4 regions of the Vreelandella janggokensis genome follow, and region 1 is predicted to be linked to each of the others. Evidence: predicted binding sites of a transcription regulator. Region 1 holds the regulator's gene; each other region holds the start of a gene.
What was found. Region 1 encodes PhoB, which activates phosphate uptake and scavenging genes when phosphate is short. Its sites were predicted from a motif close to TGTCATANNNNTGTCANA; they were not measured.

Region 1 (7,690 bases):
GAGCGCTGCGTCCGGCGATGAGCGCGCCGTGGTGGCAATGGGTTGCCTCCACGGACTCACTCACGGCGCGTATTGTGTCCGCAGGGGGCGAGCGGCCTTTCCGCGTGCGTCTGTTACGCCAGGGGGTTGGCTTTCCACAGCCGCATGAGGCCCTGGCGCTGGGTATGGCCGCCCGGCGCTATGCGTGGCGCCGGGAGGTCGCCCTGTGTGTGGATGAAACACCATGGGTAGTGGCGCGTTCGGTGGCTCCCCTCAAGGCGCTCAGAGGCCAGTGTCTGGAAAACCTGGGTGAGCGTTCATTGGGCAGCTGGCTGTTTCGCCAGCCGGACCTGGTGCGTGGCCCGCTGTACGCCACGCGTCATGCGCCTGGTTTTACCTTCCCTGGCGATGCCAGCAGCCTGTGGGGGCGCCGCTCGGTATTTCAGCACGGCTGTAAGCACGGCGGGTTATCGCTGCTGGTACAGGAATACTTTTTATCGACCATGGCGGATGATCTTGCGCTGCCTTCGCGCTAGGCTAACGCTGCGTCTCTTGGATGGGTGAGGTAAGCATGGATCGTTCTTTATTACGGCCAACCGGGTTGAGTCGGCTGGCGGATTTTATACAGCTGATGCGTCTGGATCGGCCGATCGGTACCTGGCTGCTGATGTGGCCAACGTTGTGGGCCTTATGGGTCGCCGGCGAAGGGGTACCCGGGCGCAACGTACTGCTCATCTTTATCGCCGGGGTATACGTCATGCGCGCAGCGGGCTGCGTGGTCAATGATTATGCCGATCGTCACGTCGATGGCCACGTCAAACGTACCCGACAGCGCCCGCTGGCAACCGGGCGGATCAGTGAAACCGAGGCCCAGCTGCTGTTTATCGGGCTGGTGACGGCGGCCTTCATGCTGGTGCTGTTGACCAATTGGTTTACCGTGTTGCTGTCGGTGGGTGGCGTGGTATTGGCGTTTATCTACCCGTTCATGAAGCGCTACACGCATTTTCCCCAGGTAGTGCTAGGGGCGGCGTTTTCCTGGGCGATTCCGATGGCGTTCGGTGCGGTCCTTGGCCATGTGCCGGTAGAGGCATGGCTGCTGTTCTTTGCCAATGTGCTGTGGACAGTTGCTTATGATACCCAGTACGCCATGGTTGATCGTGATGACGATATCAAGATTGGCATTAAATCGACGGCCGTGTTGCTGGGTAATTCCGACCGGCTGGTGATCGGGCTGCTTCAGCTGGCCACGCTGGCATTGCTGGCCTGGGTGGGCGCGCGCCTCGGGCTGGGCGGTTTTTTCTGGCTCGGCCTGGCGGGGATGGCGGCGACGTTTATTCACCAGCAGCGCTTGATCCGTCACCGTGAGCGGGATGCCTGTTTTCAGGCGTTTCTGAATAATCACTGGTCGGGCCTGCTGGTGTTTGCCGGTATTGCGCTGAGTTGGTGGCCAACGGCTGGCGAATCTCTGTCAATGTCATAGAATTGTCATCAAGTCATGGTGTGATCGTCATGTACCTGTCACTGGATTACTTTCTATCGGACACCGTGAGGCTCTGGAATGACCGCCAAGACCGTCTTGATCGTCGATGATGAAGCATCCATTCGCGAGATGATCGCGGTGGCGCTGGAAATGGCCGACTACCGTGTTCTTGAAGCGGACAACGCTCAGGATGCCCACGCCATGGTCGTTGATCATCAGCCTGACCTGCTATTGCTCGACTGGATGATGCCCGGTACCAGCGGCATCGAGTTGGCTCGGCGCCTCAAGCGCGAGGAAACCACCGCCGAACTGCCGATCATCATGCTCACCGCCAAGGGTGAAGAAGACAATAAGATACAGGGGCTTGAAGCGGGGGCCGACGATTATATCACCAAGCCGTTTTCGCCCCGTGAACTCGTGGCACGCCTCAAGGCCGTGCTGCGTCGTGCGACCCCACGTGGCGTGGAAGATCCCATCGAAATTAATGGGTTGCTGCTTGATCCGGTGGGCCACCGGGTAAGTGCCTACGGTAAAGCGCTGGATATGGGGCCGACCGAATACCGGCTGTTGCAATTCTTCATGACCCATCAGGAAAGGGCCTACACACGTAGCCAGTTACTCGACCAGGTGTGGGGCGGTAATGTTTACGTGGAAGAGCGCACCGTGGATGTTCATATTCGTCGGCTACGCAAAGCCCTGGGCGACGGACATCAGAACTTGATCCAAACGGTACGCGGTACGGGCTACCGCTTCTCCGCTCGAGCTTAACCGTGCGTTTGTGGAGCCGTGAGCTTTGGCGTTTGCTAGGTTGGGCGGCACTCGGCATCTGCCTGGGATGGCTACTTGGTCTGCCGGGCCTGGGGTTGGCCGGTGGCTTCGCGATGTGTCTGGTCTACCACTTGCGGCAATTGCGCGCCGCTTACCGCTGGCTGACGCAACGCCCGCAGGATGAACCGCCGGCCGCAGGAGGACTTTGGGGCGAATTGTTTGATCGTTTGTACCGATATCAGAAAAGCCAACGGATTACCCAGGGCCGTCTCCGCTCGACGCTTTCCCGCATTCAAGAGTCCTCGGAAGCCATGCGCGATAGCGTGGTGATGCTCGACCGTCACGGCGACCTGGAGTGGTGGAACAGCGCTGCCAGCAATATGCTGGGGCTACAAACCGCTCACGACCGCGGACAACATATTACCAATCTGCTTCGCGATCCGCGTTTTATCAGCTATTTCAATGCCCGTGACTACAGTGAGCCGTTGACGCTCACGTCGCCGATCGATGAGCGTCGCATTTTGCAGTACCAGATTACCCTTTATGGTGACGACGAGCGCCTGGTCATGGCGCGCGATATTACGCGCTTGCATCAGCTAGAGCAGATGCGCCGCGACTTCGTTGCCAACGTCTCCCATGAGCTGCGCACACCGTTAACCGTGTTATCGGGCTATCTCGAAACCTATGGCGAGATGGCTGATCAGCTTCCACCCCGATTGGGGCGCAGCATTGGGCAGATGCAGGCTCAGACACAGCGCATGCAAAATCTGGTCAACGACCTGTTGCTGCTGTCGCGATTGGAAATTGATCAGGGCGGACAGGATCATCAGCCAATGGACGTGACGTCCCTGCTAAACAGTGTCGGGGCCGATGCGCTGGCGCTTTCCGAGCATCAGCACACGCTCACCATTGAAGGCGACTACCCCACGCAGTTGGTGGGCAGCGAGCAGGAAATCCGCAGTGCCATTTCTAATCTGGCTTTCAATGCGGTGCGCTATACGTCTGCTGGCAGCGAGATTACGCTGCGCTGGAAAGCGTTTGGCCAAGGTGCCTGTATCGAAGTGTGTGACGATGGTGAAGGGATAGACCCTGTGCATATTCCCCGCCTCACCGAACGGTTTTATCGCGTCGATAAAGGCCGCAGTACCGCTACCGGGGGCACCGGGCTGGGCCTTGCGATTGTTAAGCATGTGCTGTTGCGCCACGATGCTCAGTTGCAAATCGACTCGCATCCGGGTGAAGGTGCCCGTTTCCGCTGTGTCTTCCCGGCGGCCCGCCTTAGCACGCCTTCCACGCCCCCGCGTAGTGTCTCTTCGGTTACATAGCTGGCTGTGTCGCTGAGTAACGGCGTCACATGTGCCATTGCGACACATATCCAGCGTATCCAAATGACACCTCCTGGCGATCAAGCGGCATCGTTAATGTTATTTAACTCATTGTTATTGATATATAATAAGTGAAATAACGAATAGCTGGCATAGAGGGTGCTTCTCTATAGGCAAGACAGTCTCTGGCATTGTAAGATGCAAAGAACTGTTGATACTTTTCTTTACGAAGTGAAGAAAAGTAACTACGCTTAGACAGTAGCCCAATGCAGGGCAAGGATGTCCTGCATTAGCAGGGATGATTAGAGATTCATTGGATGAGTCTAGAAGGCGGTCACACTGTCAGTCAGGGTAACGTCCACGGTTGGAGTCCCGCAAAAGGATTGGAAGCTGATAAGTACCACCGCCTAAAATGATCACTGTCGAAGACCCTGCCAAGGCAGGGTCTTGTTTTTGTTAGCCTTTCAACAACGTCAGCTTTCCCTTCTTCCAGCCTCCATATACTGGCCTTGCGTACACCTCAAGAGCGCTGGGTCACCGACTGAACATGGCGATAATGGTAATCCCACATCAGTACGGCACCTGCCACAGCGCCCGGGATCAGGAACAGATTGGCCAGCGGAATCCACGTCAACAGCGTGACCAAGCCGCCGTAGCTTAAGCTTTGCCACCAGCGAGCCGATAGGCGGCCACGCATATCGCGAAACGCTACCTTATTGTTATCCATCGGGTAATCCAGGTAGGTGATGGCCATCACCCAGGCGGAAAACAGCGCCCATAGCAGGGGCGCCAACAGATTAAGCCCTGGAATCCAGCCAATCACGAACAGCAGCGCGGCACGGGGCAGGATATAACCCAGCTTGACCATTTCGCGGCCCAGCGCATCAACGGTCGTTTTGGCCAGCCCCCGGTCATCCTGAGGTTCGCGACCGGTGACTTGAACTTCAACTTTAGCGGCCAAGAAACCGTAAAAGGGGGCTGCAATCAAGCTGGTCACCAGCGTGAAGGTAAAAAACACCACGACCAACAGGCTAAGCACGAAAAGGGGCCAGATAAGCCACGACAGCCAATCAAGCCAGTTGGGTATCATGCCCATCCAGTGAGCCAGCCAGCCATCAAAGCGGTTTAGCACAAAGCTGAACATGCTGACGTAGACCAGCAGGTTGACCAGAATGGGTAAAAAGACATAACGCCTCAGTCCAGGCTTATAGACACAACGTGTACCCCGGCTGATGGCAGTGAATGCATCTAGCATGAAAACATGTGACTCCTCAAAGATGACAATGCCCTGGCTGCCGTGCAGCCAGGGCGTATTGCATGAGGAATCGGGGGGCAGGTCAAGACTTTTTCGGTGCTGCCTGCTGGTCCAGTGTCTCAGGGTCGGTATGGCGAATATCCAGCCCCTTGACAAGGTAGACGACATGCTCGGCCAGGTTATTGGCGTGGTCACCCACCCGCTCCAGCGCGCGCAGAACCCACATGATGCTGAGTACCGAGGTGATCGAGCGCGAATCTTCCATCATGAACGTCATCAAGGAGCGCATGGCGCTGCCGTATTCACTATCGACATACTCATCCTCACGCACGACCTGCATGGCAAGCTCGGTATCGAAGCGGGCAAACGCCGTCAGCGAATCGCGCAGCATCTTGCGGACGTGCTCGCTGATGTGGCGCACTTCCACCAGCCCGCGAAGGGGGTTGCTGCTCTCGCTCAGGCTTAGCGCATTGCGGGCAATTTTGCTGGCTTCATCGCCAATCCGCTCCAGGTCGGAGGTGGCGCGGATGACGGCGAGCACCAGACGCAAATCCGAAGCGGCCGGTTGACGACGCGCTAGAATACGCGTGCACTCGTCATCAATCTGCAGTTGAAGATCATTCACCTGACGGTCGTTATCGCGGACTTTCTCGGCCAGCCGCGAGTCACTTTCCAGTAGCGCAAAGACGGCGTCCTGCACCTGTTTTTCCACCATGCCGCCCATGGCCATCAGGTGGGTTTTGAGTTCTTCCAACTCATGGTTGAATTGGCGCGAGATATGCTGGCTGTGGGTATCGCTGGTAATGTCCATGGAGCCCTCCTGACGGGGTTGCTTCAACCTAGGCCATACGGCCGGTTATATAGTTTTCGGTTCGTTGTAAACGAGGGTTAGTGAAAACGTGGTCGGTGGGGCCGTACTCCACAAGCTCACCCTGCTGCAAGAAGGCGGTGTAATCGGACACCCGGGCCGCCTGCTGCATATTGTGAGTCACCAACACTAACGTTAGCTGAGATTTCAGGTTACGAATCAACTCTTCGATCTTGAGCGTCGAAATCGGGTCGAGCGCCGATGCCGGCTCGTCGAGCAACAGCACGTCGGGCTGTACCGCCAACGTTCGTGCAATCACCAGGCGTTGCTGTTGCCCGCCTGACAGCTGCCAGGCGGAGCGATGCAAGCGGTCCTTGACTTCATCCCACAGGGCCGCCGAAGTGAGCGCCCACTCGATGATGTCATCCCGCTGGCGCTTGGCGAGCCGCTTCTGCAAGCGCAGGCCAAAAGCGACATTTTCGTAGATCGACATCGGAAAGGGGTTAGGTGTCTGGAATACCATGCCCACCCGACGGCGCAGCTCGGTTACGTTCATTTCCGGCGCATGAATGTTATGTCCCTCAAGGCTGATCTCACCGCTGTGGCTGACCGATTCATTAAGGTCATGCAAGCGATTGATCGCTCTCAAGAAGGTCGACTTGCCACACCCGGAAGGGCCAATGAAGGCCGTGACCCGATGGCGCGGCACCTGCAGCGTGAGCTGCTGCAAGGCTGGTTTCCCTGCGTAGGCCAGGCTGAACTGGTTGATGTCCAGACAGCACTGATCTGCTGGGAAATGCGCCACATGTGCTTGCGTGGCGTGGTCGACGTGTCGAGATGCTAGCATTCGCTTCCTCGCTGACGACGTAGATGATGACGCAATAATATGGCAGTTAGGTTAAGCACCAACACAATCAGCACCAATAACAGCGCTGTGGCATAGACCAACGGGATCGCTGCCTGGACGTCCTCGCCGTGAAAGGCGGTGTCAAACAGATGATAGCCAAGGTGCATAAACTTGCGTTCCAGATGCAGGTAGGGGAATTCTCCGTCGAGGGGCATCTGTGGTGCGAGCTTGGCGACCCCGACCAGCATCAACGGCGCGACTTCACCAGCGGCCCGGGCCACGGCCAAAATGACCCCGGTCAACATCGCCGGGGTGGCCATGGGTAATACGATACGCGTCAACATTTCAAACCGGGTGGCGCCAAGGGCCACCGCACCTTCACGTTGGGCATCGGGAATGCGCGCCAGCCCTTCTTCGGTCGCGACAATCACGACCGGCAGCGTCAGCAGGGCAAGGGTCAGCGATGCCCATAACAGGCCACCGGTACCAAAGGTGGGCGACGGCAAGGCGTCGTCGAAGAACCACGCATCCAGCGTGCCACCAATGCCATAGACAAACACGCCCAGCCCGAAGACGCCGTAGACAATGGACGGTACCCCCGCGAGATTGCGGACGCCAATGCGTACCAGGCGGGTGAGGGGTCCCTGATGGGCAATCTCATTGAGATAGATGGCGGCCAGCACGCCAAAAGGCGTGACGATCACCGACATTAGAATCACCATCAGCATGGTACCGAAAATAGCCGGCCACACCCCCCCATCGGTATTGGCGGCACGCGGTCCCTGGCTTAAAAACTGCCAGACGTCCGTTGCCCAGCGCTGCACTTTTTGGCCAACGTGCATGGCATTGGGCGCTTCAATGCTCAGCACGGTGGCAAGCGGCTGGCGCAGGGTTTGCCCCTGGGGCGTACGCAAGGTGAGCTGATAGCGAGCGCGCTCGGGCGCGGACAGCTGGAGCGCCTGCTTTGCTTGCTGCAGGGCAGTATGGCCGCTAAAGCGCTCGCCGTTTACCTCAATGGCTTCCAGATAGCCGATAAAGTCGCCCCAGGTGCGCCGTTTCAGACGCAGCAGTGCCGCGGGCTGGGTCTGTTGTGCAATGGTGTCAATCGCCACCCAGCGCCAGCGGGCGTCGTCGATGTCACGATTGCCCGTAAAGTAGAGGCGTTCGCTACCTGCCCGGTTGGGAAGCGGCATATCGCGGACTGCCTCGCCTGCCACCACATCGCCAT
Region 2 (7,690 bases), 270 kb from region 1:
GCACTTCGCCGGTTTATAACCCGGCCACCGGTCAGCAGAGCGCTCAGGTAGCACTAGCTACCGCCGATGAAACCCGCGAAGCAGTGCGCATTGCCGATGAGGCCTTTGTCGCTTGGTCAAAAACCTCGCCGCTGAAGCGCTCGCGCATCCTGTTTAAGTTTAAAGCGCTGGTCGAGGAGCACACCGATGAGCTGGCGCGGCTGATATCCAGCGAACACGGCAAGGTGTTTTCTGACGCTAAAGGCGAAGTCACCCGCGGCCTGGAAGTGGTCGAATTTGCCTGCGGCATTCCCCACCTGCAGAAGGGCGAGCACTCCATGAACGTGGGTAGCGGGGTGGATAGCTACTCGATGATGCAACCGCTGGGCGTCTGTGCGGGTATCTCGCCGTTCAACTTCCCTGCCATGGTGCCCATGTGGATGTTTCCCATCGCCCTGGCCTGTGGCAACACCTTTGTAATGAAGCCTTCGGAAAAAGATCCCTCCACGCCGTTGCGCCTGGCTGAACTGCTTAAAGAGGCGGGTCTGCCAGATGGCGTCTTCAACGTCGTCAACGGCGATAAAGAAGCCGTGGATGTACTGCTCACCGATGAGCGAGTCCAGGCGGTAAGCTTTGTCGGCTCCACGCCCATCGCCGAGTACATCTACGCCACTGCTTCCGCCCATGGTAAGCGCGTCCAGGCTCTCGGCGGGGCCAAAAACCATATGGTGATCATGCCCGATGCGGATATTGACCAAGCCGTGGGGGCGCTAATGGGCGCCGCCTATGGCTCGGCGGGCGAGCGCTGCATGGCAATTTCCGTCGCGGTGCCCGTGGGTGAAGAAACCGCCAAACGCCTGCGCGAAAAGCTGGTAGCTGAACTGGAGAAATTGACGGTTGGGCCTGGTCTGGTCGATGGCCCGGATAACGATATGGGCCCGCTCATCACCCGCGAACATCGCGATAAAGTGGCGGGCTACATTCAAACCGGCGTGGATGAAGGCGCCGAGCTAGTGGTGGATGGCCGCCAGACAACGATAGAGGGGGCGGGCGATGGCTATTTTATGGGTGGAACACTATTTGATCATGTGACGCCAGACATGCGCATTCACTCTGAAGAAATCTTCGGCCCAGTGCTGGCGATTGCTCGAGTGGAAAGCTTCGACGAAGCCGTCAGCATGGTCAATGCTCACGAGTACGGCAACGGTACGGCGATCTTTACCCGGGATGGCGATGCGGCGCGTCAGTACTGCGAGCAGATCCAGGTCGGCATGGTTGGCGTTAACGTGCCGATTCCGGTGCCCATGGCGTTCCACAGCTTCGGCGGTTGGAAGCGCTCGCTGTTCGGCCCGCTGCATATGCATGGCCCAGACGGTGTGCGTTTCTACACACGCATGAAAACTATCACCCAACGCTGGCCCAGCGGCATTCGTGAAGAGACCAACCACTTCACCATGCCGACCATGTAAACAGTCTACTGGGCACGACACTATTCAACGCCGGGCCCAGCCCGGCGTTATTGTTTTAAAACAGGGATAATCACAATGAAAACCCTCAAGATTGGCCTGATCGGCACCGGTTTTATGGGTAAAGCCCACGCCGTCGCCTTTAATTCAGCGTCCAGCGTTTTTGATCTGCCCGCCAAGCCCGTTTGCGAACTGCTGGCGGACGTTAACCTTGCCACCGCGGAGAGCCGGGCGCGTGCCTGGGGCTTTACCCGCGCCACCGATGATTGGTGTGCCCTGGTGGCAGACAGTGACGTGGACGTGGTGGATATCTGCGCACCCAACTTTCTGCATAAAGAGATGGCCCTGGCCGCCATTGCCGCGGGCAAGCATGTTTACGCCGAAAAACCGCTGGCGCTGAGCACGGCAGACGCCGACGAGATGGTCGTTGCGGCTGAAAAGGCGGGTGTTAAAACCCTGGTAGGCTTTAACTATATTCGCAATTCAGCCACCCAGTTGGCCCGACAAATTGTCGCTAGCGGTGAGATTGGTTAGTTGATCCACTTTCGTGGACGGCACAACGAGGATTACCTGCTCGACCCGCAAAAGCCCCACGATTGGCATACACAGCGGGCAACAGCGGGTGCCGGTGCGTTAGGCGATGTAGGGTCGCATATTCTCAATATGGCCGAGTTCTTGACCGGGCAGCGTATTACAGAGGTATGCGGTCAGCTACAGATTGTTATCGCATCGCGGCCCAAGGTCGACGGCAGCGGCATGGCGGCAGTGGAAAACGACGACCAGGCCCAGGCCATGCTGAGCTTTGACCAGGGGTTAATGGGTAATATTGAAACTTCTCGGGTAGCCGCTGGGCGCAAAATGGGGCTGGCCTACACCCTTACTGGCACAAAAGGCGCTATCGTGTTTGACCAGGAGCGCATGAGCGAACTGCAGCTTTACCGCCACGGCGATGCCCCAGGGAGACGTGGCTTTACCACCTTGTTCGCTGGCCCTGAGCACCCTGATTATGCTTCATTTAGCCCTGCCCCCGGCCATGGCTTGGGCTATAACGATCAGAAAATTATCGAGGTTAGGGATCTTGTCGAAGGCATCATCAACCACCGCCCTCTCTATCCTGATTTTCGCGAAGCGGCCCGGGTCAATCGACTGATCGATGCCATCGAAAGGTCAGATCAGATAGGGCGGTGGGTGAGGTTATAGCCGTTCTAAGACACCAAGTAAACCAAGCGCTGGGGATGCTTTTAGAAGGCCCCGGCGCCTGCCTTGAAGAAGGGCGTCACAGAATAATCAGCGTCGCCAGCCCCAGAAAGGATAGAAAGCCAACCACATCGGTGACGGTGGTTAAAATGACTGCGCCGGACAGCGCTGGATCAATCTGCAGCCTTTTCAACACTAGCGGAATCAGCACGCCTGACAAGTTGGCGAGGCTCATGTTGATAAAAATGGCCAGGGTGATGACCAGCGTGATCAGTAAGTCACTGAACCACAGATAGGAAATGAACCCGACGACGAGGGCCCACACCAGACCGTTGCTCATGCCTACCCAGAGTTCCTTGTTATACAGCCACTGTTTGTTGTTACCGGCAAGTTGGCCCAACGCGAGGCCGCGGATCACGACCGTCAGGGTTTGGCTACCGGCAATGCCGCCCATGCTGGCAACGACAGGCATCAGGATGGCTAATGCCACGATTTGATCGAGCACTGCTTCGAACTGACCGATCACAAAAGCGGCTAAAAAAGCGGTCAACAGGTTAATACCCAGCCAAATGCCGCGGCTTTTAGCACTGCGCATGATGGGGGTGAATACTTCTTCTTCGTCACTGACGCCTGACATGTGCTTCAGGGTCATATCAGCGTCATCTTGGGTGATTTCTAATACATCGGCGGAGTTCAACTGCCCAACCAGCAATCCATCGCTATCGCACACGGGCACAAAGGGCAGCTCTTTGGAGCGCAATAACGCCGCTGCATCACTGACTTTCATTTGATCATTCAGGGTAAAAAAATCATCCATATAATCATCAACCACGGCACTTTGTGGTTGTTTGATCAAATCAATCAGCGTCAGTGTGCCGAGCAATCGCTTATCTTTATCCGTGATCATGATCTGCTGGGATTCATCGTCGAGCAGCTGGTGGATGCGTATATAGCGTTGCACGGCTTCTAACGAGACACCCTGCTTTACATTGACCGTCTCGGGGTCCATGTATCGCCCCACCACATCATCTTCATAGGCATGCAGGTTTTCGACCTGGGCGCGAATTTCCTGGTCCAGGCTGGCATAAACGCTGGTCTTGATGGCTTCGTCAGCAACGTCCAGTACTTCAGCCACTTCCTGGGCATCCAGGCCCTTGACGATCTGCTCAACATCGCTTGCCGATAAATCTTCGATATAGTCAGCACGGATGTCTTCATCGACTTCTGCCAATACCTCGCCGATGAGTTCGCCAGGGATGTACTCCCAAAGCCGATCGCGGGTTTTAGCGGGAAAAGATTCAAGGGTGCGCGCAATGGCCAGGATGTCCAGCTCGGCAAATAGCGCTTCCAGAGCGGTGCTATCTTCTTCATCCAGGCTTTTTTGAAGATAAAGCAACTGCTCTTCGGTATTGGTATATTTTTCATCATCGCGCATAGCGTCCATCCTTAGGCAAATTGATCGTCAACACAGCTACTTGAAAGCTCTTGATGGCGCTCTATCAATTTTATAGACAGGTCTGGTTAAAAGCTACGCGAACACCATGGGCCATGCGCTGCTGAGCAGACACAGGGGGTACATCGGTGCCGATCATTTCATCGGCGGCGTCGGCCCAGGTCAGCGTGCCGTGGGTGAAACCCAGCGGCGCCAAGGCACGGCCAATCCATTGCGTGCCGGTAAAACGTTGCGTTTCGCCATTCTCATCGGTGAGCAAACTGACAGCGTTGTCCCGATGCAAGCGAACGATATACCAGCCCATATCAAGTCCGTGAACTTCTACATCGGGCAGCGGTGTAGGCCATTGCGCAAGGTCTTCAAGGGTGACGTGAGCGGGAAGGGTAGAAGGCATGGCGTATCCTCATGTGTGAATATCCGATATGCCAAGACTAAAGACTGTACTTTATTTGTACAGCAGTAACCGCCAGATCCGCTCGTTCATGGGGCTGCGCCAGGTGGTGTCGACCCATAAGGTGGTAATTTAGGCGGTTTTAAGGTGAGGAAGAAGGCTCTGGTCGGGTAGCCAGCCAAAGGGCAATCAGCGCCAGTAGCGCTATTACCCCCCAGCGACTCCAACCGGGGCCGAGTGACCAGCCGGTAATCAGCGCGCTCAACGCGATCGTGCTAACGGCCGCCAATTTACCCCGCCTTGAGATGGCCCGCTCCTGCTCCCAGGTTACCAGCAGCGGTCCGACATAGTGGCGAGAGCGGATCCAGGCCTCAAAGCGCGGTGAGCCTTTGGAGGCGCAGTAAACCGCCATTAGCATAAAGACGGTGGTAGGCAGCAGGGGCAGAAAAATGCCGAGGACACCGATACTAAAACTCAACCCTGCCAGCACGATCCACATGAGGCGGATCAATCTCATTCTTGCTCCCGGTAGGCACGCTTCAATAAAGTCATCGTGCTGATTGTTAAATAAGTATGGACTTATGTCACTGCTTTGCCACTCCAGCAACTTTCATATAAATGCAGCCACGCCGTCATCGTCTTGTCATTCAGCTTCTCTAGTGTCTCCTAACGTTCAATCGTTGGTTTAAAAACGATCAGGGGGGAGACCAGAATGAGTAAAGAGATCGAAGATCATCGTCTGTTTAACCACAGTGGCAACCAACCTTTTGCCGAAGTATTGGCACGCCACGTATCCCGTCGCGATGTAATGCGCGGTGGTTTGAGCATGGCGGCTGCCTCGATGCTTAGCTTTGGCGGTACTGCTCAAGCGCTTGCCTCAAACGGCGCGCAAAAAAAGCCCCTGACGCTGGCATTTGAGGCGGTTCATGGGTCGCTGACCGATGCCGTGGTGGTGCCGGAAGGTTACGTGGCCCAAGTCTTAGTGCCCTGGGGGACGCCGTTAAGTGCTGGCGACAGCTGGCAGCCCGACCAGCCGATGACTGCCGAGCGCCAAGCCTCTAGTGTGGGAATGCATCACGATGGTATGGCCGGTTTTGCCCTGGATGCCAACAATGCTTCGCGTCGTTTTGTGCTGGCACTCAACAACGAATATATCGACCAGGCAGCGCTATGGGCGCCTCAAGGCGGACCCACCAATGCGGATGAGGGGCAACGGCCTGCGGATGAGTCGCGCACTGAAATCAATGCTCATGGCGTCACCATGGTTGAGATTGAAAAAGATGCCAACGGCCACTGGGCACATGTGCCGGGGTCGCGCTATAACCGCCGTTTGACGAGCGCAACGGTGATGGATTTGGCTGGTCCAGTGGCGGGCAGTGACTATGTCAAGACGCAGTTCTCACCGACAGGCATGCAAACACGCGGCACGAACAATAACTGCGGTAACGGCGTAACGCCCTGGGGCACCTATATTGCCTGCGAAGAGAACTGGCCCGATATCTTTGTGAACCGCGGCGAGCGCTTCCAGGACGATGCGCGGATTGGTATTCCCACCGATAAGAGCCGCTATGGCTGGGATACCTCAGCAGGTGATGTCTCTGAGCAGGACGACGAGTTCGCTCGCTTCGATATTACGCCGCGCGGCGAAAATGCTGAAGATGATTACCGCAATGAAGCACGCACGTTCGGTTATCAGGTGGAAGTCGACCCCTACAGCGATGCCCTCGCGATCAAGCGCACGGCACTTGGGCGTTTCCGCCATGAAGGGTGCTGGTTGGGCAAGCTGGAAGCCGGTCAGCCAGTGGTCTATTACTCCGGCCATGATGCCCGTAACGAGTACGTATACAAGTACGTCTCCGATGCCGCCTGGGATCCCGCCGATGCCAACCGCCCCGGCGAAGCGTATGACCGCCTCGCCATCGGTCATAAATATTTGGATAACGGCACTCTCTACGTGGCCCGCTTTCACGCCGACGGCAGTGGTGAGTGGCTGCCGCTGACACCTGATGCGCAAACACAGGACGGCCGAACGCTGGCAGCGGCGCTTGGTCTAGCCGACGACGATGCGGCAGGTATCATCATCAATACCTGCGATGCAGCGGATTTATTGGGCGCCACGCCAATGGATCGCCCTGAGTGGGCGTCTGTTGATCCCGCCTCGGGCGAGGTGTATCTCACCCTGACCAATAACTCACAGCGCATCGCTGAAGATACACAGCCAACCTATACCAACAGCGGTGAGCGCTTGGAACAGGTAGGCGTTGGTTATGACTTAGCGCCCACCAATGCCGCCAATCCTCGTGCCAATAATGAAGCGGGGCATATTATTCGCTGGCGTGAAAGCCGCTTGCCCAACGCCTTTACCTGGGAAGTGTTTGTATTTGGCGCCGCCGCTGACGATACAGATAACCATTCGGGCTTGACCGAAATGAACCAGTTCGCCAGTCCCGATGGGCTCTGGTTCGACGAGCGCGACGACGGGCAGGGCATTCTTTGGATTCAGACTGATAACGGTTATGAGGGGGTAACCGAGTACACCAACGATCAGTTGCTTGCCGTGGTTCCCAATGGGCTGGATGATATTCAGGGTACCGGACCGGTGATCAACAACAGCAACCAGCAACAGCTCAAGCGCTTTGCGGTGGGGCCGAATGGCTGCGAAGTCACTGGTATTTTTGCGACGCCGGATAAAACCGCGCTGTTCATCAATATTCAGCATCCCGGTAACTGGCCGGCCGATGGTAGCGCGTTGACCCAAGATGCCACCGTTGCCGCCAGCGGCCAGGTACGCCCTCGGGCATCAACCGTGGTGATTCAAAAGCGCGATGGTGGGCCGGTAGGCGTTTAAAAGCAAAATTTCAAAAGTTGCTAGCGGGTCTTACCAAGAGCTTCGAACCTATCAAGGTTCGACGCTCTTTTTGATGCTGGGTTTACTGTACACGATATTTCTCTTGTCGAGCTTATAACGCCTGAAGACCTCTGTGCTGGTCAGAAAGCCGCCATGCTGGCCGATTTAGCCGTGACGGCTTTCCCTAAAAGCTTGATCCGCCCGCCGCTCAAGCGCCTCCACAACGAATCGTTGCCCCCACTTGGTGATTATCAAGTGTCACTTGTGAAGCGCCCAGGCAGTGGTGACGCCAGCGAGGTGTTGGCCGAACGGGTGATCGAGGCGTTTCGGGAGGGGTGAGCCCGAATGGTTAATAA
Region 3 (7,690 bases), on a different contig from region 1:
AAGCCCTGACCCGCTACGCGACCGAGCAGGCGATCCGCAACACCGAGCCTGGCGGTGACTACCGCCCGTTCTATAAGCAGATCGACGAGCGTGCTATCGTCAATGCCGTCGTCGGGCTACTCGCCTCCGGCGGTTCCACGAACCATACCATGCACCTGATCGCCATGGCAGCAGCGGCAGGCATTACCCTGAACTGGGACGATTTCACCGACCTTTCCGCGGTCACGCCCAGCCTGATGAAGGTGTATCCCAACGGCCAGGCAGACATCAACCACTTCCAGGCAGCAGGCGGCATGAGCTACCTGTTCCGCGAGCTGCTGGGCGCTGGCCTGCTCCATGGCGATATTCCCACCGTGTTCGGTACCGACCTGACCGCCTACACCCAGGAGCCCTTCCTGGAAGACGGCAAGGTCGTCTGGCACGAAGGTCCTGAAAAAAGCCTCGACGAAGACGTTGTACGCCCGGTTTCATCGCCCTTTGCGCCCACCGGCGGCCTGACGGTGATGAAAGGCAACCTGGGCCGGGGCGTGATCAAGGTTTCGGCGGTTACCGAAGAGCACCGCGTGGTGGAAGCGCCGGTGAAGATCTTCGAAGATCAGAACGAGATGAAAGCGGCCTTCGAATCCGGCGACCTGGATCGCGACGTGATCGTGGTCGTCCGTTTCCAGGGCCCCAAAGCCAACGGCATGCCGGAACTGCACAAACTGACGCCGTTCCTGGGTGTGCTACAGGATCGTGGCTATAAAGTGGCGCTGGTGACTGACGGGCGCATGTCGGGCGCATCGGGCAAAGTACCGGCTTCCATTCACATGAGCCCGGAGGCCCTGGACGGCGGCCCGCTGGCGAAACTCCGCGATGGCGACATCGTCCGCCTGGATGCCAACGCCGGCACGCTCGACGCCAAGGTAGACCCTGTCACCTGGGGGCAGCGTGAACTGGCCATCGGCAATCTTGACCACTACCACGTTGGCCTGGGTCGCGAGTTGTTTTCAGGCTTCCGCCACTTGGCCATGCGCGGCGAGGAAGGCGCAGGTGTCTTTGGCGGCTTCGAAGCCGACGATCTCGCCCGCCAGCAAGGTCAGATCTTCGAAGAGGACGCCTGATGCGACCAGCCTTGATCGGCGATATCGGCGGGACCAATGCACGCCTGGCGCTGGTGACGCCAGGCGACATCACCCCGCACGATATTATCAATCTCCCCTGCGCCGACTACCCAGGCGTTATTGAGGCGATTCAGGACTACCTGACCCGAGTGGGGGCGACCGGTGACAACGCCCCTCGCGAGGCATGCCTGGCGTTTGCCTGCCCGGTTCACGCTGAGCGGGTGAAGATGACCAACAACCACTGGGACTTCATGAAGCGCGAGGTTCGCGAAACGCTGAACCTGTCGCTATTCAAGGTTATCAACGATTTTACTGCTCAGGCCCTGGGCGTGCCCCACGTGACGGCCGATGACCTCGTCGCGGTTCAGGCCGGTGACGGCCAGGCACATTCCACCCGCCTAGTGATTGGCCCCGGCACGGGGCTTGGCGTAGCCGGTGTCTTCCCCGGCCAGCATGCCTGGATACCGCTGCCTACCGAGGGTGGCCACGTCACCTTCGCGCCCACCGATGCCACCGAGCGCGCGCTGCTTGACGTGTTTTTACAGCGCCACCAACGTGTTAGCGTCGAGCGCATTCTGTGTGGCCAAGGCTTACTCGAGCTCTATCAGGCCCACTGCGCGCTCGACGATCAGGCACCCCGCTGCACCTCCCCCGCGGAGGTGACCCAGGCAGCCAACGAGGGCGACTCGATCGCCACCGCCACGCTGTTACGGTTCCTGAAAATCCTCGGCGATGTATGTGGCGATGCCACGCTGACCATGGGCGCCAGAGGTGGCGTTTACCTATGCGGCGGAATCTTGCCACGCCTTCTTGACTGGCTGCCGACAAGCCAACTGCGCGAGGCCTTTGTCAACAAGGGTCGCATGGACGCCTATAACGCCGACATCCCCGTTTGGGTGGTCACCCATCCCTGGACAGGGTTGCTGGGTGCCGCTGAGGCGTTGCACAACGAAGAAGTGTTTTAAGCCCACCAACAGGAACCTCCCTATGCCCGCGCCAACCTTCGACGTGCCCTTTGTCCTTGGCATGATGCGTCTCCACGAAACCACCGAGATGCATCAGGCCAACCACCTGGCTGACTGGATAGAGGCACGACTCGAGCAGGGCCTGCATTGGTTTGACCACGCTGACATCTACGGCAACGGTGCTGGCGAGACGCTGTTTGGCCAGGCACTGCGCGCGCGCCCCGCGCTTGCCAAACAGCTTCACGTGGTAACGAAAGCCAGTATCGCCAACGATAACCCGACCCCGGGGGACGGCAAGGTGAAGCACTATAACGCCAGCCCGGCCTACCTAAACCGGGCGATCGACGACGCGCTAGACCGCTTGAGCGTCGAGCGTATCGATCACTTTCTGATTCACCGCCCCGACCTGTTAATGGATGCCGAGGCCACCGGACGTGCCCTGGACAAGGCCATCGAAGCAGGCAAAATTGGCGCTGCTGGCGTTTCCAACCACCTGCCCAGTCAGTGGCGCAGATTACAAAACGCCATGCACCAGCCTTTGCGCGCCAATCAAATCGAGCTCTCCATTGCCCATAGCACGCCGCTATTCGACGGCAGCTTCGACGACCTATGTGCCGACGGCCACGCACCGATGGCCTGGTCGCCGCTCGCGGGCGGCAAGCTACTGCAAGGTGAAGTCAATCACACGCTTGGGCGGCTCGCCGAGGAACACACCAGCACCCCAGGCGCTCTGGCGCTTACCTGGCTGCGTAGCCTGCCCCATCGACCAGTGCCAGTGGTCGGTAGCGTGAAATCCGATCGCATTGCCGATATGCTCAAAGGCCCCGACACGCTGCCCAGAGAAGATTGGTACGCATTGCTCGAAGCTGCTCGCGGCCACTGCGTCGCGTAGGTGTATCTCCTCTCCATCTGACCAATAATCACAAGGACCCCATGATGACGCCGATAATTGCCTTTGGCGAAGCCCTCGTCGACATGCTGTCTAGCCGCCTGGGTGACGCATCCGGCCCCGAAACCTTCACGCCTTACGCTGGCGGCGCCCCCGCCAATGTGGCGGTTGCCTGCGCAAGGCTGGGCGCCCCCAGCCAGTTTCTGGGCATGGTGGGTGACGATACCTTTGGGCATTTCATCATCCGTGAGTTACAGCACCACGGCGTGGACACCCAGGGCGTGGTGCTCACCCAAGAAGCACGTACGGCGCTGGCATTTGTTTCCCGGGACAGCGACGGTGAGCGTACCTTTGACTTTTACCGCCCACCTGCCGCCGACCTGCTCTATCGTCTTGAACACCTCCCCCAGGGCGTTTTCGAGAACCCCGCGATTCTTCACCTGTGCAGCAATAGCCTGACCGACCCGGAAATCGCCGACGTGACGCTGGCCATGGCGACCATGGCGAAACGCACAGGTTGCCTGGTTAGCGTTGATGCCAACCTGCGCCACAACCTCTGGCCAGAAGGCGAAGCGGATATGGGATTGGTGACGCAACTGCTGGATAGCGCCGAGCTGGTCAAGGTATCGCTCGACGAACTTGATTACCTGCGCGGCGATCACCCCCAAGACGCCTGGATAGCAGAGCGCCTTGCCGCGGGCGTGAAAGTCATGCTGGTAACCGACGGTCCCAATAGCGTCGCCCTCAAGGGCGCGGGTCTCGATCAGACCATCGCGCCCCCCAGGGTTGACGCCGTGGACACCACCGCCGGTGGCGATGCGTTCATCGGCGGCCTGCTGGCCGAGTTGTCACAGCACGGTATCGAGGAAGGCTGGCACCAGGATATTGACTTCCTCTCCCGCGCGGTGGACCTCGCCTGCCGCTGTGGCGCTCACGCCGTCACGCGTCCCGGCGCCTACTCAGCGCTGCCCACCCACACCGATATCGAAACGTTGCGCAACAGTTAATAGCTATATAGTTCGGTGACCGCTGGACGGTCACCGATGTGAGTGAGGCAGTCGCAATGATAAGCTGAAAGCCACAACTCCCGATGACTGGGATGTGGTCGTTATTGCGTGGCTGTAAAGTTTTCCGCAGCGGCTTCTAACACCGATCTAGCCGATTCCGCATCTTCAAACCCTAGCCCTTCCATACCACCGTCAGGCCCTTTGTAATTGGCAAACCACAAATCAATGATCTGACTGACACCTGGATACTCGCGGTCCAACTGTGTCATGTTTTCAATATTTGCAAAAGGTGAATCCTGAGCGAGAACGGCAATGAGCTTGTCGTCTTGCTCTCCGTCATCCAGCATTTTAAGAACACCAATAACGTTCACGTCGACAATTTCACCTCGTGGAACGGCTTGGCCCAGCACAATCACATCCAGTGGGTCACCATCACCCCCCAACTCTTTTGGCAAAGCAGTGCCTGGAATAGCGCCATAATTACCGGGGTAGCCTAGGTAATTCACGACGCGCGGTTCACCGTCTTTATACTCCCAGTAAACCGCTTTGGGATCATCTTTACTGACTTCCCATTTCGCCGATGTGCCCGCGGGTATTTCAACGATGGCTCTTACCGAACCCTCTGCATTGATGGCATTCATCGCCATCAAGTCTTCTTCACCCACGATAGTGAACTCATCTGTTGCGGTCATGTTTTGGGCAATGGGCGTGGTGTCAGAAAACGCCAATCCGCCTAGCGCCTGAGCCTGAGCCTGAGCCTGAGCCTGAGCCTGAGCCTGAGCCTGAGCAAAGGATGCTAAAACCGCCATGCACGCTACGCTCGTAAGTAATAGTTTTTTCCGCATCATGTTCTCCATTGGTTTTTCAGATACGTTATCGAGGAGAGATGACGGGGTAATGACAGATTACTTTCCAAAATTGAATGCTAAACCACGGTACTTCTTTGACTGGCTAACCATTATTGACCCACATCTGTTGCAAGCTGGTGTGGGCTTTTTTGATTGGAGACGTCTTCATCGGCCGCTAGAGACGCCCATGGCACGACTTGTTTAAATGTCAGACATTTACTAGAATAGACTACATCCAATAAAAGATAAGAGATCACTGATGCCGCTGGACGCTCTACCGGCCCACCAGGGCGGCGCTGAACAATTAGCCCGTTTACTCGCCCAAGCCCTGCTGGCAGGCCACTGGCAGCCGGGTGACATCTTCCCCAAGGAAATGGACATCGGCACGCACTTCGATGTGAGCCGTAATCAGGTGCGTAATGCGCTGGCCCGCTTGACCTCCGCTGGTCTTTTAGACCGTACCGCCGGGCGTGGCACGCAAGTCCGCGTAATGAGCGACTGGCACCTGCTGGATCCGCTGATGAGCGAATGGATGACGGGGCTTACCGACCTCGACCCGCAGCTCACGCGCGCCATCTATGCGTTTCGCTTTTCGGCCGAGCCCGTCGTGGCGGGCCTTGCCGCCGAAGCGGCCGATGCGGACGATATCGCCCGGCTGGAAGCCGCCTTTGAAGGCATGCAGAAAACTGCCCAGTCAGCCGCCGCTCGCGCCCAGCACGCCGAGTACGACGTCATGTTTCACGATGCCACCTACCAGGCCAGCCACAATTTGGTGTGGCGGCAAATGGGACACCTGTTGCGCCCTTCGATCATGGCCCTGGTACATGGCTCTCAGCACCGAACCGACACCTTCGACGACAGCCTGTCACGGCATCGCCGCGTTCTTGAAGCCATTGTGCGCCGGGATGCCGAGGCGGCGTCTTTCGCCGCGCGGGAAGTGCTTCGCCGCACAGCGATCGACCTGGGCATCGTCAATTAACCGGCCATCGACCACTGACTAGGATCTGACCCTATGAAAATTACCCGACTGAAAACCTGGCAAGTCCCCCCGCGCTGGCTGTTTCTCAAGATCGAAACCGACGAAGGCTGCTACGGCTGGGGCGAGCCGGTCATCGAAGGCCGCGCGGCGACTGTCGAGGCTGCCGTTCATGAGCTTTCCGACTACCTGGTTGGCCAGGACCCGCACCGTATCGAACACCTGTGGAACACGCTGTATCGCGCCGGGTTTTACCGCGGCGGGCCAATCTTGATGAGCGCCATTGCGGGTATCGACCAGGCGCTGTGGGATCTTAAAGGGCGCGATCTGGGTGTGCCCGTGCACCAGCTACTGGGCGGCGCGGTGCGCGATAAAATGCGCATGTACGCCTGGACCGGCGGCGACCGTCCTAGCGACGTGGGTGCAGGCGCCAAGGCACTGGCTGACAAGGGCTTTACCGCCTTCAAGATGAACGGCACACCCGAGCTGCAAATCGTCGACTCACACCGCAAGGTAGACGAAGCGGTCGCCCGGGTGGCCGAAGCGCGCAATGCGGTCGGCCCGGATGTGGGCATTGGTATCGATTTTCATGGCCGTGTGCACCGCCCCATGGCCAAAGCACTGCTGCGCGAGCTGGAGCCCTACCACCCGATGTTCGTCGAGGAGCCGGTTGCCCCCGAGCACTTGCCCTGCCTGAAAGACATTGCCGGTGGCCTTGGGTACCCGCTCGCCACCGGCGAACGGCTGCATACCCGCTTTGAATTCCGCGACCTGCTTAAAGACGGCATGATCGACATTATTCAGCCGGATATCTCCCACTGCGGTGGCATCAGCGAGGGGCTTAAAATCGCCGCCTTGGCGTCCGCCTACGATGTCGCCCTGGCGCCCCACTGCCCGCTTGGTCCCCTGACCCTGGCCGCGTCGCTACAGTTGGACGCTGTCAGCCACAATGCCTTTATTCAAGAGCAGAGCATGGGCATTCACTACAATCAGGGCAACGACGTACTCGACTATCTGGTCGACAAATCGGCGCTCAGCATTGAAGACGGCTTCTGTGCGATTCCCCAGGGGCCAGGGCTAGGTGTGGAGATTGACGAAGCCTTCGTTGAAGAGCGCGCCAACGTTGGCCACCGCTGGCGCAACCCGGTATGGACCCATGAAGATGGCTCTATTGCCGAGTGGTAAACCAAGCGACTAACCGGGAGATAGCCCTATGGGCGCGAGTGAGTTAACACATCCTTTAGCGTGGATTGCGGTGGACTGGGGGTCAAGCAACCTGCGCGCCTGGGCCATGGATGCCCAGAATCACGTCATGGCGAGTGCCTCCAGCCCTCGCGGCATGCTGTCGCTGACCGCCGCCGAGTATGAGGCCGAGCTGCTTGGGATCGTCGACGCCTGGTTGCCCGATAACGGCCAAACGCCTGTGATGGTATGCGGTATGGCGGGCGCACGGCAGGGCTGGCAGGAGGCCGCTTATCTGGCGACGCCCACGCGTCTCGATCAACTCTCTCGTGGCGCGGTGATGCCGGCTCTCGCCGACGCTCGCCTGCAGGTTTACTTGCTGCCTGGATTAAGTCAGTCCGGGAGCAATACGCATCTCTACGATGTGATGCGCGGCGAAGAAACCCAGTTAGCGGGCCTTCTGGCCGATTCGTACCGCTTTAACGGCCTTGTCTGCCTGCCCGGCACCCATGCCAAATGGGCACGCTTAACCGATGGTGCCGTTACCGAGTTTGCAACCTACTTGACTGGCGAGCTGTATCAATTGCTTGCTCATCAATCCGTATTGAAGCACTCCGTAGGGCAGGACGACCTGCATCAAGACAGCTGTCGCCAGGCGTTTACCCAAGCGGTCAAGGCAACCTATCAGGCGCCCGAACGCTTCAGCCAGCGGCTATTCGG
Region 4 (7,690 bases), on a different contig from region 1:
CAGTAATGGCTTTCGCCGAGCCGGTCGTGGTGGGAATCAGGCTCATGCCGCAAGCACGGGCACGGCGTAGATCCTTATGCGGGGCGTCGAGAATCGTCTGTGTATTAGTGATGTCGTGTACCGTGGTCATTGAGCCATGGCGAATACTGAAGCCTTCCTGAATAACCTTGACCACCGGTGCCAGGCAGTTGGTGGTACAACTGGCGGCAGTGACAATCTTGTGCTGAATGGGATCAAAGAGATGGTCGTTGACGCCAACAACCACGTTCAACGCGTCCTCATCTTTCAGAGGCGCACTTACCACCACCCGGGCAACGTCCTGATCAAGATACGGCTGAAGCTGAGCGGTGTTTTTCACCATGCCCGAACATTCGATGACCACCTCGCAACCGGACCAGTCGCTATCCACGATCTGCTTGTTGGCGCTGAATGGGATCGAATCGCCGTCGATCACAATGGCGTCCTGATCAGCGGCTATACCGGCACCCGGTGACCACTGCCCATGCACGGAGTCAAACTCAAGCAGGTGCGCGAAGGTCGCCGCATCACCACCAGGGTCGTTAATGTGAGCCAGCTCCACTTCACCCGCTTCTACCCGCGGCCACAAACTTCGCAGTGTCAGTCGACCAATACGGCCGAATCCGTTGATACCGATACGTAGTGCCATGGAAGCCTCCTAAGCTATTTGCCGCATATAAAGCTTAATGCTCATATACGAAAAATCATATATGAAGGGGTAAAAAAACACGTCCTTCGTCAGGCCCACCGTGCAACGGTGGGCCTGACTGGCGAGGGCTATTTAGCCATAACGTCCGGAAATGTAATCTTCGGTTTTTTTCTTGGCCGGGGTTGAGAACATCACTTTCGTGTCGTTGTACTCAATGATTTCCCCCAGATGGAAAAACGCCGTGTAGTCAGCCACCCGCGCCGCCTGCTGCATATTGTGCGTTACCGTCACAATGGTGAATTTCTCTTTCAGGCGGTCCATCAGATCCTCGATGGTCGCCGTGGAAATCGGATCAAGGGCCGATGTCGGCTCATCCATCAAGATGACGTCAGGTTGCACGGCAATTGCCCGGGCAATGCACAACCGCTGCTGCTGACCACCGGAGAGCGACGTACCCGGCTCCTGAAGCTTGTCTTTCACCTCTTCCCAGAGACCTGCATCACGCAACGCTTTTTCAACCAGTTCGTCCTGCTCGGCTTTACGGCTGACCATATCGTGCATACGTGGCGCATAGGCGACATTTTCAAAAATTGACTTGGGAAATGGATTGGGTTTCTGGAACACCATGCCCACGCGCCGACGCAGCGCCACTTCGTCCATTTTGGACTCGTTGACGTCGTGGCCGTCCATCTCCACCAGCCCTTCGGTGCGCACACTGGGAATAAGGTCATTCATTCGGTTCAGACAGCGCAGGAACGTGGACTTACCGCAGCCGGAAGGCCCTATCAACGCCGTCACATTTTTCTGGAACAGGTCGATATTGAGGTTTTTCAGCGCCTGGTTCTTGCCGTACCAGAGGTTCAGGTCGCGGATGCGGATACTCAGGTCATGGCACGCCTGTTCATTGCGCGTATAGGGCTGACCAACGCTCGGCGTATCTTGCTCAGTCATTACGGGTGCTTGGCTATTCATAGCGATATCCTTTTTAACGCGCTGGATTACCAGCGACGCTCAAATTTCTTGCGCAGTAACACGGCGAAAGCGTTGAGGGAAATGAGCACTGCCAGAAGAACCAGAATGCCGCCGGCGGTTTTTTCCACGAACGCTGGCTCCGGCTCACCGGCCCAGGTAAAGATCTGCGCGGGCATCACGGTAGCTGCCTCAGTAAAGGAGGCGCTCATATCTGGGATAAACGCTACCATCCCAACGATGATCAACGGGGCCGTCTCCCCCATGGCTTGCGCCAGACCAATAATCGAACCGGTCATGATACCCGGCATTGCCAGTGGCAATACGTGATCGCGCACCACCTGCCAACGCGAACAGCCCACGCCAAACGCCGCATGCCGAATCGAATCCGGTACGCTACGCAGCGCCGCACGCGTCGAGATAATGATCACCGGCAGGGTCATCAACGCCAGTGTCATACCACCGGCCAGCGGCGATGAGCGCGGCACACCAAAAAAGTTGATAAAAATCGCCAGGCCCAACAAACCAAACAGGATCGAGGGAATCGCCGCCAGGTTGTTGATATTGATTTCAATCGCCTGGGTAATCCGGTTATCCGGCGCGAACTCTTCCAGATACACCGCCGTCATCACGCCAATCGGAAAGGAGATCGCCAAGGTAACGATCATGGTCATGATGGTGCCTACGACGGCTGCCAATATACCGGCGCTCTCAGAGGATTTGGAGTCACCCTCTGTAAAGAAGGTGTGGTTAAATCCCAGCTCGACCTGCCCTGACTCAACCCGTTCATCAATGGCCGCACGTTCCTCTTCGCTCAGGCTATTACGATTGCCCTTGAGGTATTGGTCTACCTCACTGTTCGCCAACAGCCATTTTTGCTCGGACGTCCCTAAAAGGTCCTCGTTATTACGCATTTGCAGTGGGATGCTACGGATCTCGGTGCGGCTGACCAGGGGCACCAGGTCATCAGGAATTGCTTGCCGCGCATCGGAGGCCGCTTCCTCTGTATAGTTTATTTCCGTATTAACATACGCCTGTTGGAAGGCGGGTAAACCCTTATTGAGCATGTCGGCGAAAAACAGCAGCAAAAACAGACCTGCCAGACCGAGTGCGCCCATGGAGATCCACTTTAAGCGGCTCGACTTGCGGTGACGCCGCTTGAGCTGCTGGCTGATGTCATCAAAAGTTTGGCTCATCGAATCAGTTCCTCGGCGTTACAGGTTATTCACGCGATATTTTTCACGGAAGCGGCGGATCATCAGCACCGAGACCAGGTTAAGCGTCAGCGTGACGGCAAACAGCACCAGACCAAGCGCAAAGGCAGACAGGGTTTCAGCGCTTTCAAACTCCTGATCCCCGGTCAGTGCAGCCACGATGCGCACCGTCACGGTGGTCATGTCTTCCAATGGGTTGGCCGTCAAGTTGGGACGCATACCCGCCGCCATGACCACAATCATGGTTTCCCCCATTGCCCGTGAAACACCCAGAAGCGACGCTGAAATAATCCCCGGTAACGCTGCTGGTATCACCACGTCGCGAATGGTTTCGCCCTTGGTCATGCCCAGCGCGAGCGACCCCTGACGCATGGTATCGGGCACCGAATTGATCACGTCATCCGACAGCGATGAGATAAACGGAATGATCATGATGCCCATGACGATGCCCGGTGCCAGCGCGTTGTTATAAGAAGCTTCTAGGCCCAAAAAACCGGCAACATCGACGATGATGGGTGCTACAGTGATTGCCGCGAAGAAACCGTAAACCACGGTGGGAATACCTGCCAGAACCTCAAGCACAGGCTTGGCGATGGTACGAACCTTGCTGGGGGCATATTCGGACATGTAAACCGCCGAGAGCAAGCCAACCGGTACCGCCACCAGCATGGCGACGGCGGTAATCATGAAGGTACCGGCGAAAAGCGGCACCGAACCGAACTGGGCGCCACCGCCGTCGCCGCGACCGGCAGCCGCCAGGAAGCTGTCACCCGGGCTCCAGGTCGTGCCGGTGATGAACTCCCAGAAACTGTGCATCTGGAAAAAGCGAATGGCCTCGGAGATGATCGAGATCAGGATGCCAAAGGTCGTAAAAATCGAGATCAGGGCCGCTGACGCCAGTGCCAGTCGTATCACCTTTTCGATTGCCTGGCGGGCGTGAAAATCAGCACGCACTTGCGCCAACCCCACCACCAGACCGGCGGCAGATACCACCAGGCTTGCGGCAAGAAGATAGAAGGTGGGTATATCCGCCCCCAGCAGAAGCATGATAAAGGCGCCCACCGCCCCCACGACTATGGCGGGGCCTGCGGTGGAGAGCACGGCAAACCACGCATACTGGTCGGGTTGGGCAAACATCTTGCCTCCCCCGCTGCGAACCCGCGAGGCCTTGGTGCGACCTGCAAAAAAGGCCGCAAGTCCCAGCAGCAAGATCACGGTGCAAAAGAGTAAAACTAGCTGGTTGGTTTGCATCTAATCTCTCTCGCGTTACTGATGAAATCGATTTTGAAATATCTTGAGGTAAAAACATTACAGCAATATGACAGTCAACGAATCGAAAGCCGATCTCGCAACATCAATCGCAAAATAAAAGGCCGACAGCTTATGCTGCCGGCCGATGCCACATTCTCAATTAAACACTCTGTTATTGCAGGTCAGAGAGTTCCAACTGAGCGCGGTCTGCCACTTGCTGGCGCCATTCTTCACGCTCACTTTCCGGCAGCACGATCAAGCCGAGATCACGGAGGTAACCGTCGCCGCCAATCATCTGTTCTGACATGAACATGTCAACGTATTCGTACATGGGCGGCACTTCGTCAGCGTGCTGGTTCTTGACGTAGAACCACAGTGAACGGGCAACCGGATAGTCACCAGAACTGATGGCTTCGGGCTCCGGCTCAACACCGTTGATTGTTGCCGCATTCAGCGTGTTGGTGTTCTCTTCCAGGAAGGAATAGCCGAAGATACCGAAGGCACCGGTGTCTTCCTGGAGACGCTGAACGATCAGGTTATCGTTCTCACCGGCGTCGATGTAGACACCGTCAGAACGGATGTCAGTGTAGGCTTCTTCGTAGGCATCCATACCTTCGGAGGCGGTTTCCATCACCAGCTCTTCGAAAGCATCACGGGTACCGGACGTGGTGGGCGGTCCGTAGATGGAGATTTCGCGATCCGGCAGCGAAGCGTCGATTTCGCTCCAGTTGGTGTAGGGGTTTTCAACCAGTTGGCCATCCTGGGGCACCTGCGCGGCCACAGCCATGAAGATGTGTTCAAGGGTGAGTGGCACGACATCGTTTTCGTTAGACTGACCAAGCACGATACCATCCGAGCCGATCTTGGCTTCGGTAATATCGGTCACGCCGTTCTCTGCACAGCGCTCGAACTCAGACGGCTTCATGCGGCGCGATGCGTTGGTGATATCCGGGGTGCCATCGCCAACACCGTTACAAAACAGACGCAAACCGCCGCCTGAACCGGTAGACTCGATGACCGGCGTCGGGTAGTTGGTTGTCGCGCCAAATTCCTCGGTCACATAGCTGGCAAACGGATACACAGTGCTAGAGCCGACAATGTTTATTTGATCACGAGCCTGAGCAACACCTGCCACGCTCATTACAGCTGCCGCGAGCACGGTAGTTTTGAGAATACGGTTCATGCGAATTACTCCTGAAGCTGTTAGGGATATTGCCTTCGCAAGGCACACTTTGCATCGCTTCGATGACAGCTTCATGACAAGCAATGTCACAACATAATTTTTTTAAAATTTTTCATCACGGCTCGCAACGCCATCATTTATTACAACAAAAGCCCCACGGCTGCCAGGGTACATAGCGCAAGCGACGCCGCCTGAAGCCATTGCCGATCAATGCGATGCGCCACCCTGTCGGCGAGCGCATTCCCCAGCAGTACAGCGGGCAATAACGTTGCCGCCACGCCCAAATGCCATAAACCCACCTGCCCTGCCAACGCCAGTGTAGCGAGCGTCAGCATCGAGGTGATGATAAAGAAAGCCGCGAGGTTGCCGCGCAGTCGGTCTGGGGCAAATCCATGCATTAGCAGGACCATTGGCGGCCCGCCGATGGCAGCGACAGTGCCAAAAATCCCCGAGAATACCCCCGCACCAAATAACGACACGCGATTGACCGGCACCCGCACGCGGCATATCGTGACAAATACCGCAAACAGAACGATGGCAGCAATCAACTTTTCCAATACCACCATTGGCGCTGCGATAAGCAGCCAAAGCCCCAACGCATTGCCCGGCAAGCGTCCCACCAGTGCCATGGCCAGTGCCCCCAGGCGTACCTCGTGCAGGTAGTGGCGTACCATTATTAGCGACACGGTGAACCCGAAAAGCACCAACACCACGGGTACCAGGCGCGGCTCTATCATCAACAACAGCGGCGCCCCAATAACCGCCAAGCCAAAACCAGTGGCGCGTTGTACAAAGGCGCCTAACGCGAGGGTCAGCGCACACCCCGTCCAGGTGTTCGGCGACATATCCAACCACGTCACAACGTCCTCGATCATCCCGAGCGCACATCCGTTGCCGCTGGCGTCAGCAAGCGCACACCGACGTTGCCCAACAGGGCAGCCGCCAGCATGGTCAGAACCATCGGCCATAGGTGTTCGACTTCAAAGAGACCCACCATGGCGCCTGCCAGGGCACCACAGCTAAATTGAATACCACCTAACAAGGCAGTGGCGGTGGCACTGATGTGGCCGAAATGATCCAGCAACGAGGAAATGGCATTGGGTGTAATAAGGCCAATCATGCCGGTAAATAGCATTACCAGCGGTACGACAACGGCCAATGAAGCAATATTGAGCGCTGTGGCAGCCACCAAGCCCATTGCAGCGACCAGTTGAACCGCCAGCCCCAAGCGTAAATTTTGCTGGGGTGTGCGTTTACGCAATAGATAGATATTGACTCGGTTCGAACCGGCGATCATGACCACGTTGACGCCAAACACGAACGGATACACCCCCGGGCTCAACGAAAAATAGTCCAGATATAGAAACGGCGACGCTGTCACAAAGGCAAACAGGCCAGCGAACGAGGCGGCAACGGCGCAGATATACCCCATCCCCTCGCGATGGCGCAGCACACTGGCATAGTTGCGAATCACCTGGCGCGGCGAGGCTGCAGGCAACGACATATCCCGGGTTTCGGGCAGCCTTGTTCCCAACAGCCAGAGAAGAAACCCCGCATACACAGCGAGAAACACAAAGATCAGCCACCAGTCCGCCATGTGCAGCAGCAGGCTGCCGACCGCCGGGGCTACCAGAGGCGCGAGCATCATGATCATGGCCATGGTCGACATCACTCTGGCGGCTTCACGACCACTGAAACAGTCGCGCACAATCGCCGCCGAGTTGACGACGCAGGCCCCGCCACCCAAGGCCTGTACAAACCGCCAAACAAGCAGAGAGGTAAGGGTGTCGGCGGTCATAATCATCAAGCTTGCGCACAGAAACACGACCAGGCCGCTCATCAGCACCGGCTTACGACCTAGCCGGTCAGACATGGGCCCGAAACACAGTTGCCCCAGCGCAAAGCCGAACAGGAAGACGCTAATCGAAAGCTCGGTACGATGAATACTCGCATTGATGGTATCGGCAATGGCCGCCATTGCCGGTAAATAGGCATCAATGGCAAAGGGAGCCAGCGCCGTGTTGGCGGCTACCAGAATAGCGACGCGCCGGGGATTGAGTTCCATGTCTCTCCTTAGGGTGGCCGCAGTCACCCTTGCAGCATAAAGGTAGGCCGCTAATTATATGCCTTTTAGGCTGCATTGTCGGCCATGATCACTCGAAGGCCGTCAAGGAGATGATAATTGAGGGGGAAAAAGGGTCTGAGGCCAGCGTGCGGACTCGTCAGTGGTGGGGCGTCTCTTGGGATTCGAGCATTTCCACCAACGGCTGAAACTGTTCGCGGTTGTGCTCGTTCATGCGCATAAGAATACGGTGAGCTTCCAGAATCCTCTCACGCAGGCCTTCCTCATCTGCCGGGACTTCAGGCAATTCTTCTAACGCACTATTCAAGCCAGCCGTAGGCTGA

Region 2: a site for PhoB is predicted at 5,117-5,134, ahead of QC816_RS08635 (PhoX family protein). Genes of this name have one in related genera too.
Region 3: a site for PhoB is predicted at 4,850-4,867, ahead of QC816_RS15070 (inorganic diphosphatase). Genes of this name have one in related genera too.
Region 4: a site for PhoB is predicted at 5,346-5,363, ahead of QC816_RS13590 (PstS family phosphate ABC transporter substrate-binding protein). Genes of this name have one in related genera too.

Annotation. Positions count from the first base shown of each region.
Region 1 covers NZ_JARWAJ010000002.1:128,075-135,764, forward strand. Annotated here, with positions in the region: gene QC816_RS07330 (chorismate--pyruvate lyase family protein) at 18-515, shown strand; gene ubiA (4-hydroxybenzoate octaprenyltransferase) at 551-1,459, shown strand; gene phoB (phosphate regulon transcriptional regulator PhoB) at 1,538-2,227, shown strand; gene phoR (phosphate regulon sensor histidine kinase PhoR) at 2,230-3,552, shown strand; gene cysZ (sulfate transporter CysZ) at 4,073-4,807, opposite strand; gene phoU (phosphate signaling complex protein PhoU) at 4,890-5,618, opposite strand; gene pstB (phosphate ABC transporter ATP-binding protein PstB) at 5,647-6,462, opposite strand; gene pstA (phosphate ABC transporter permease PstA) at 6,456-7,690, opposite strand, start outside.
Region 2 covers NZ_JARWAJ010000002.1:398,107-405,796, forward strand. Annotated here, with positions in the region: gene QC816_RS08605 (CoA-acylating methylmalonate-semialdehyde dehydrogenase) at 1-1,448, shown strand, start outside; gene QC816_RS08610 (Gfo/Idh/MocA family protein) at 1,524-1,979, shown strand; gene QC816_RS08615 (Gfo/Idh/MocA family protein) at 1,980-2,645, shown strand; gene mgtE (magnesium transporter) at 2,722-4,077, opposite strand; gene QC816_RS08625 (DUF6482 family protein) at 4,148-4,489, opposite strand; gene QC816_RS08630 (YbaN family protein) at 4,629-5,003, opposite strand; gene QC816_RS08635 (PhoX family protein) at 5,199-7,334, shown strand; gene QC816_RS08640 (hypothetical protein) at 7,488-7,673, shown strand.
Region 3 covers NZ_JARWAJ010000006.1:9,090-16,779, reverse strand. Annotated here, with positions in the region: gene edd (phosphogluconate dehydratase) at 1-1,103, shown strand, start outside; gene glk (glucokinase) at 1,103-2,068, shown strand; gene QC816_RS15080 (aldo/keto reductase) at 2,091-2,960, shown strand; gene QC816_RS15075 (carbohydrate kinase family protein) at 3,005-3,964, shown strand; gene QC816_RS15070 (inorganic diphosphatase) at 4,066-4,812, opposite strand; gene QC816_RS15065 (FadR/GntR family transcriptional regulator) at 5,072-5,791, shown strand; gene dgoD (galactonate dehydratase) at 5,825-6,973, shown strand; gene QC816_RS15055 (2-dehydro-3-deoxygalactonokinase) at 7,002-7,690, shown strand, end outside.
Region 4 covers NZ_JARWAJ010000004.1:368,765-376,454, reverse strand. Annotated here, with positions in the region: gene QC816_RS13610 (ArsJ-associated glyceraldehyde-3-phosphate dehydrogenase) at 1-667, opposite strand, end outside; gene pstB (phosphate ABC transporter ATP-binding protein PstB) at 800-1,639, opposite strand; gene pstA (phosphate ABC transporter permease PstA) at 1,666-2,832, opposite strand; gene pstC (phosphate ABC transporter permease subunit PstC) at 2,851-4,101, opposite strand; gene QC816_RS13590 (PstS family phosphate ABC transporter substrate-binding protein) at 4,274-5,284, opposite strand; gene QC816_RS13585 (TSUP family transporter) at 5,425-6,159, opposite strand; gene QC816_RS13580 (multidrug effflux MFS transporter) at 6,156-7,349, opposite strand; gene QC816_RS13575 (STAS domain-containing protein) at 7,507-7,690, opposite strand, start outside.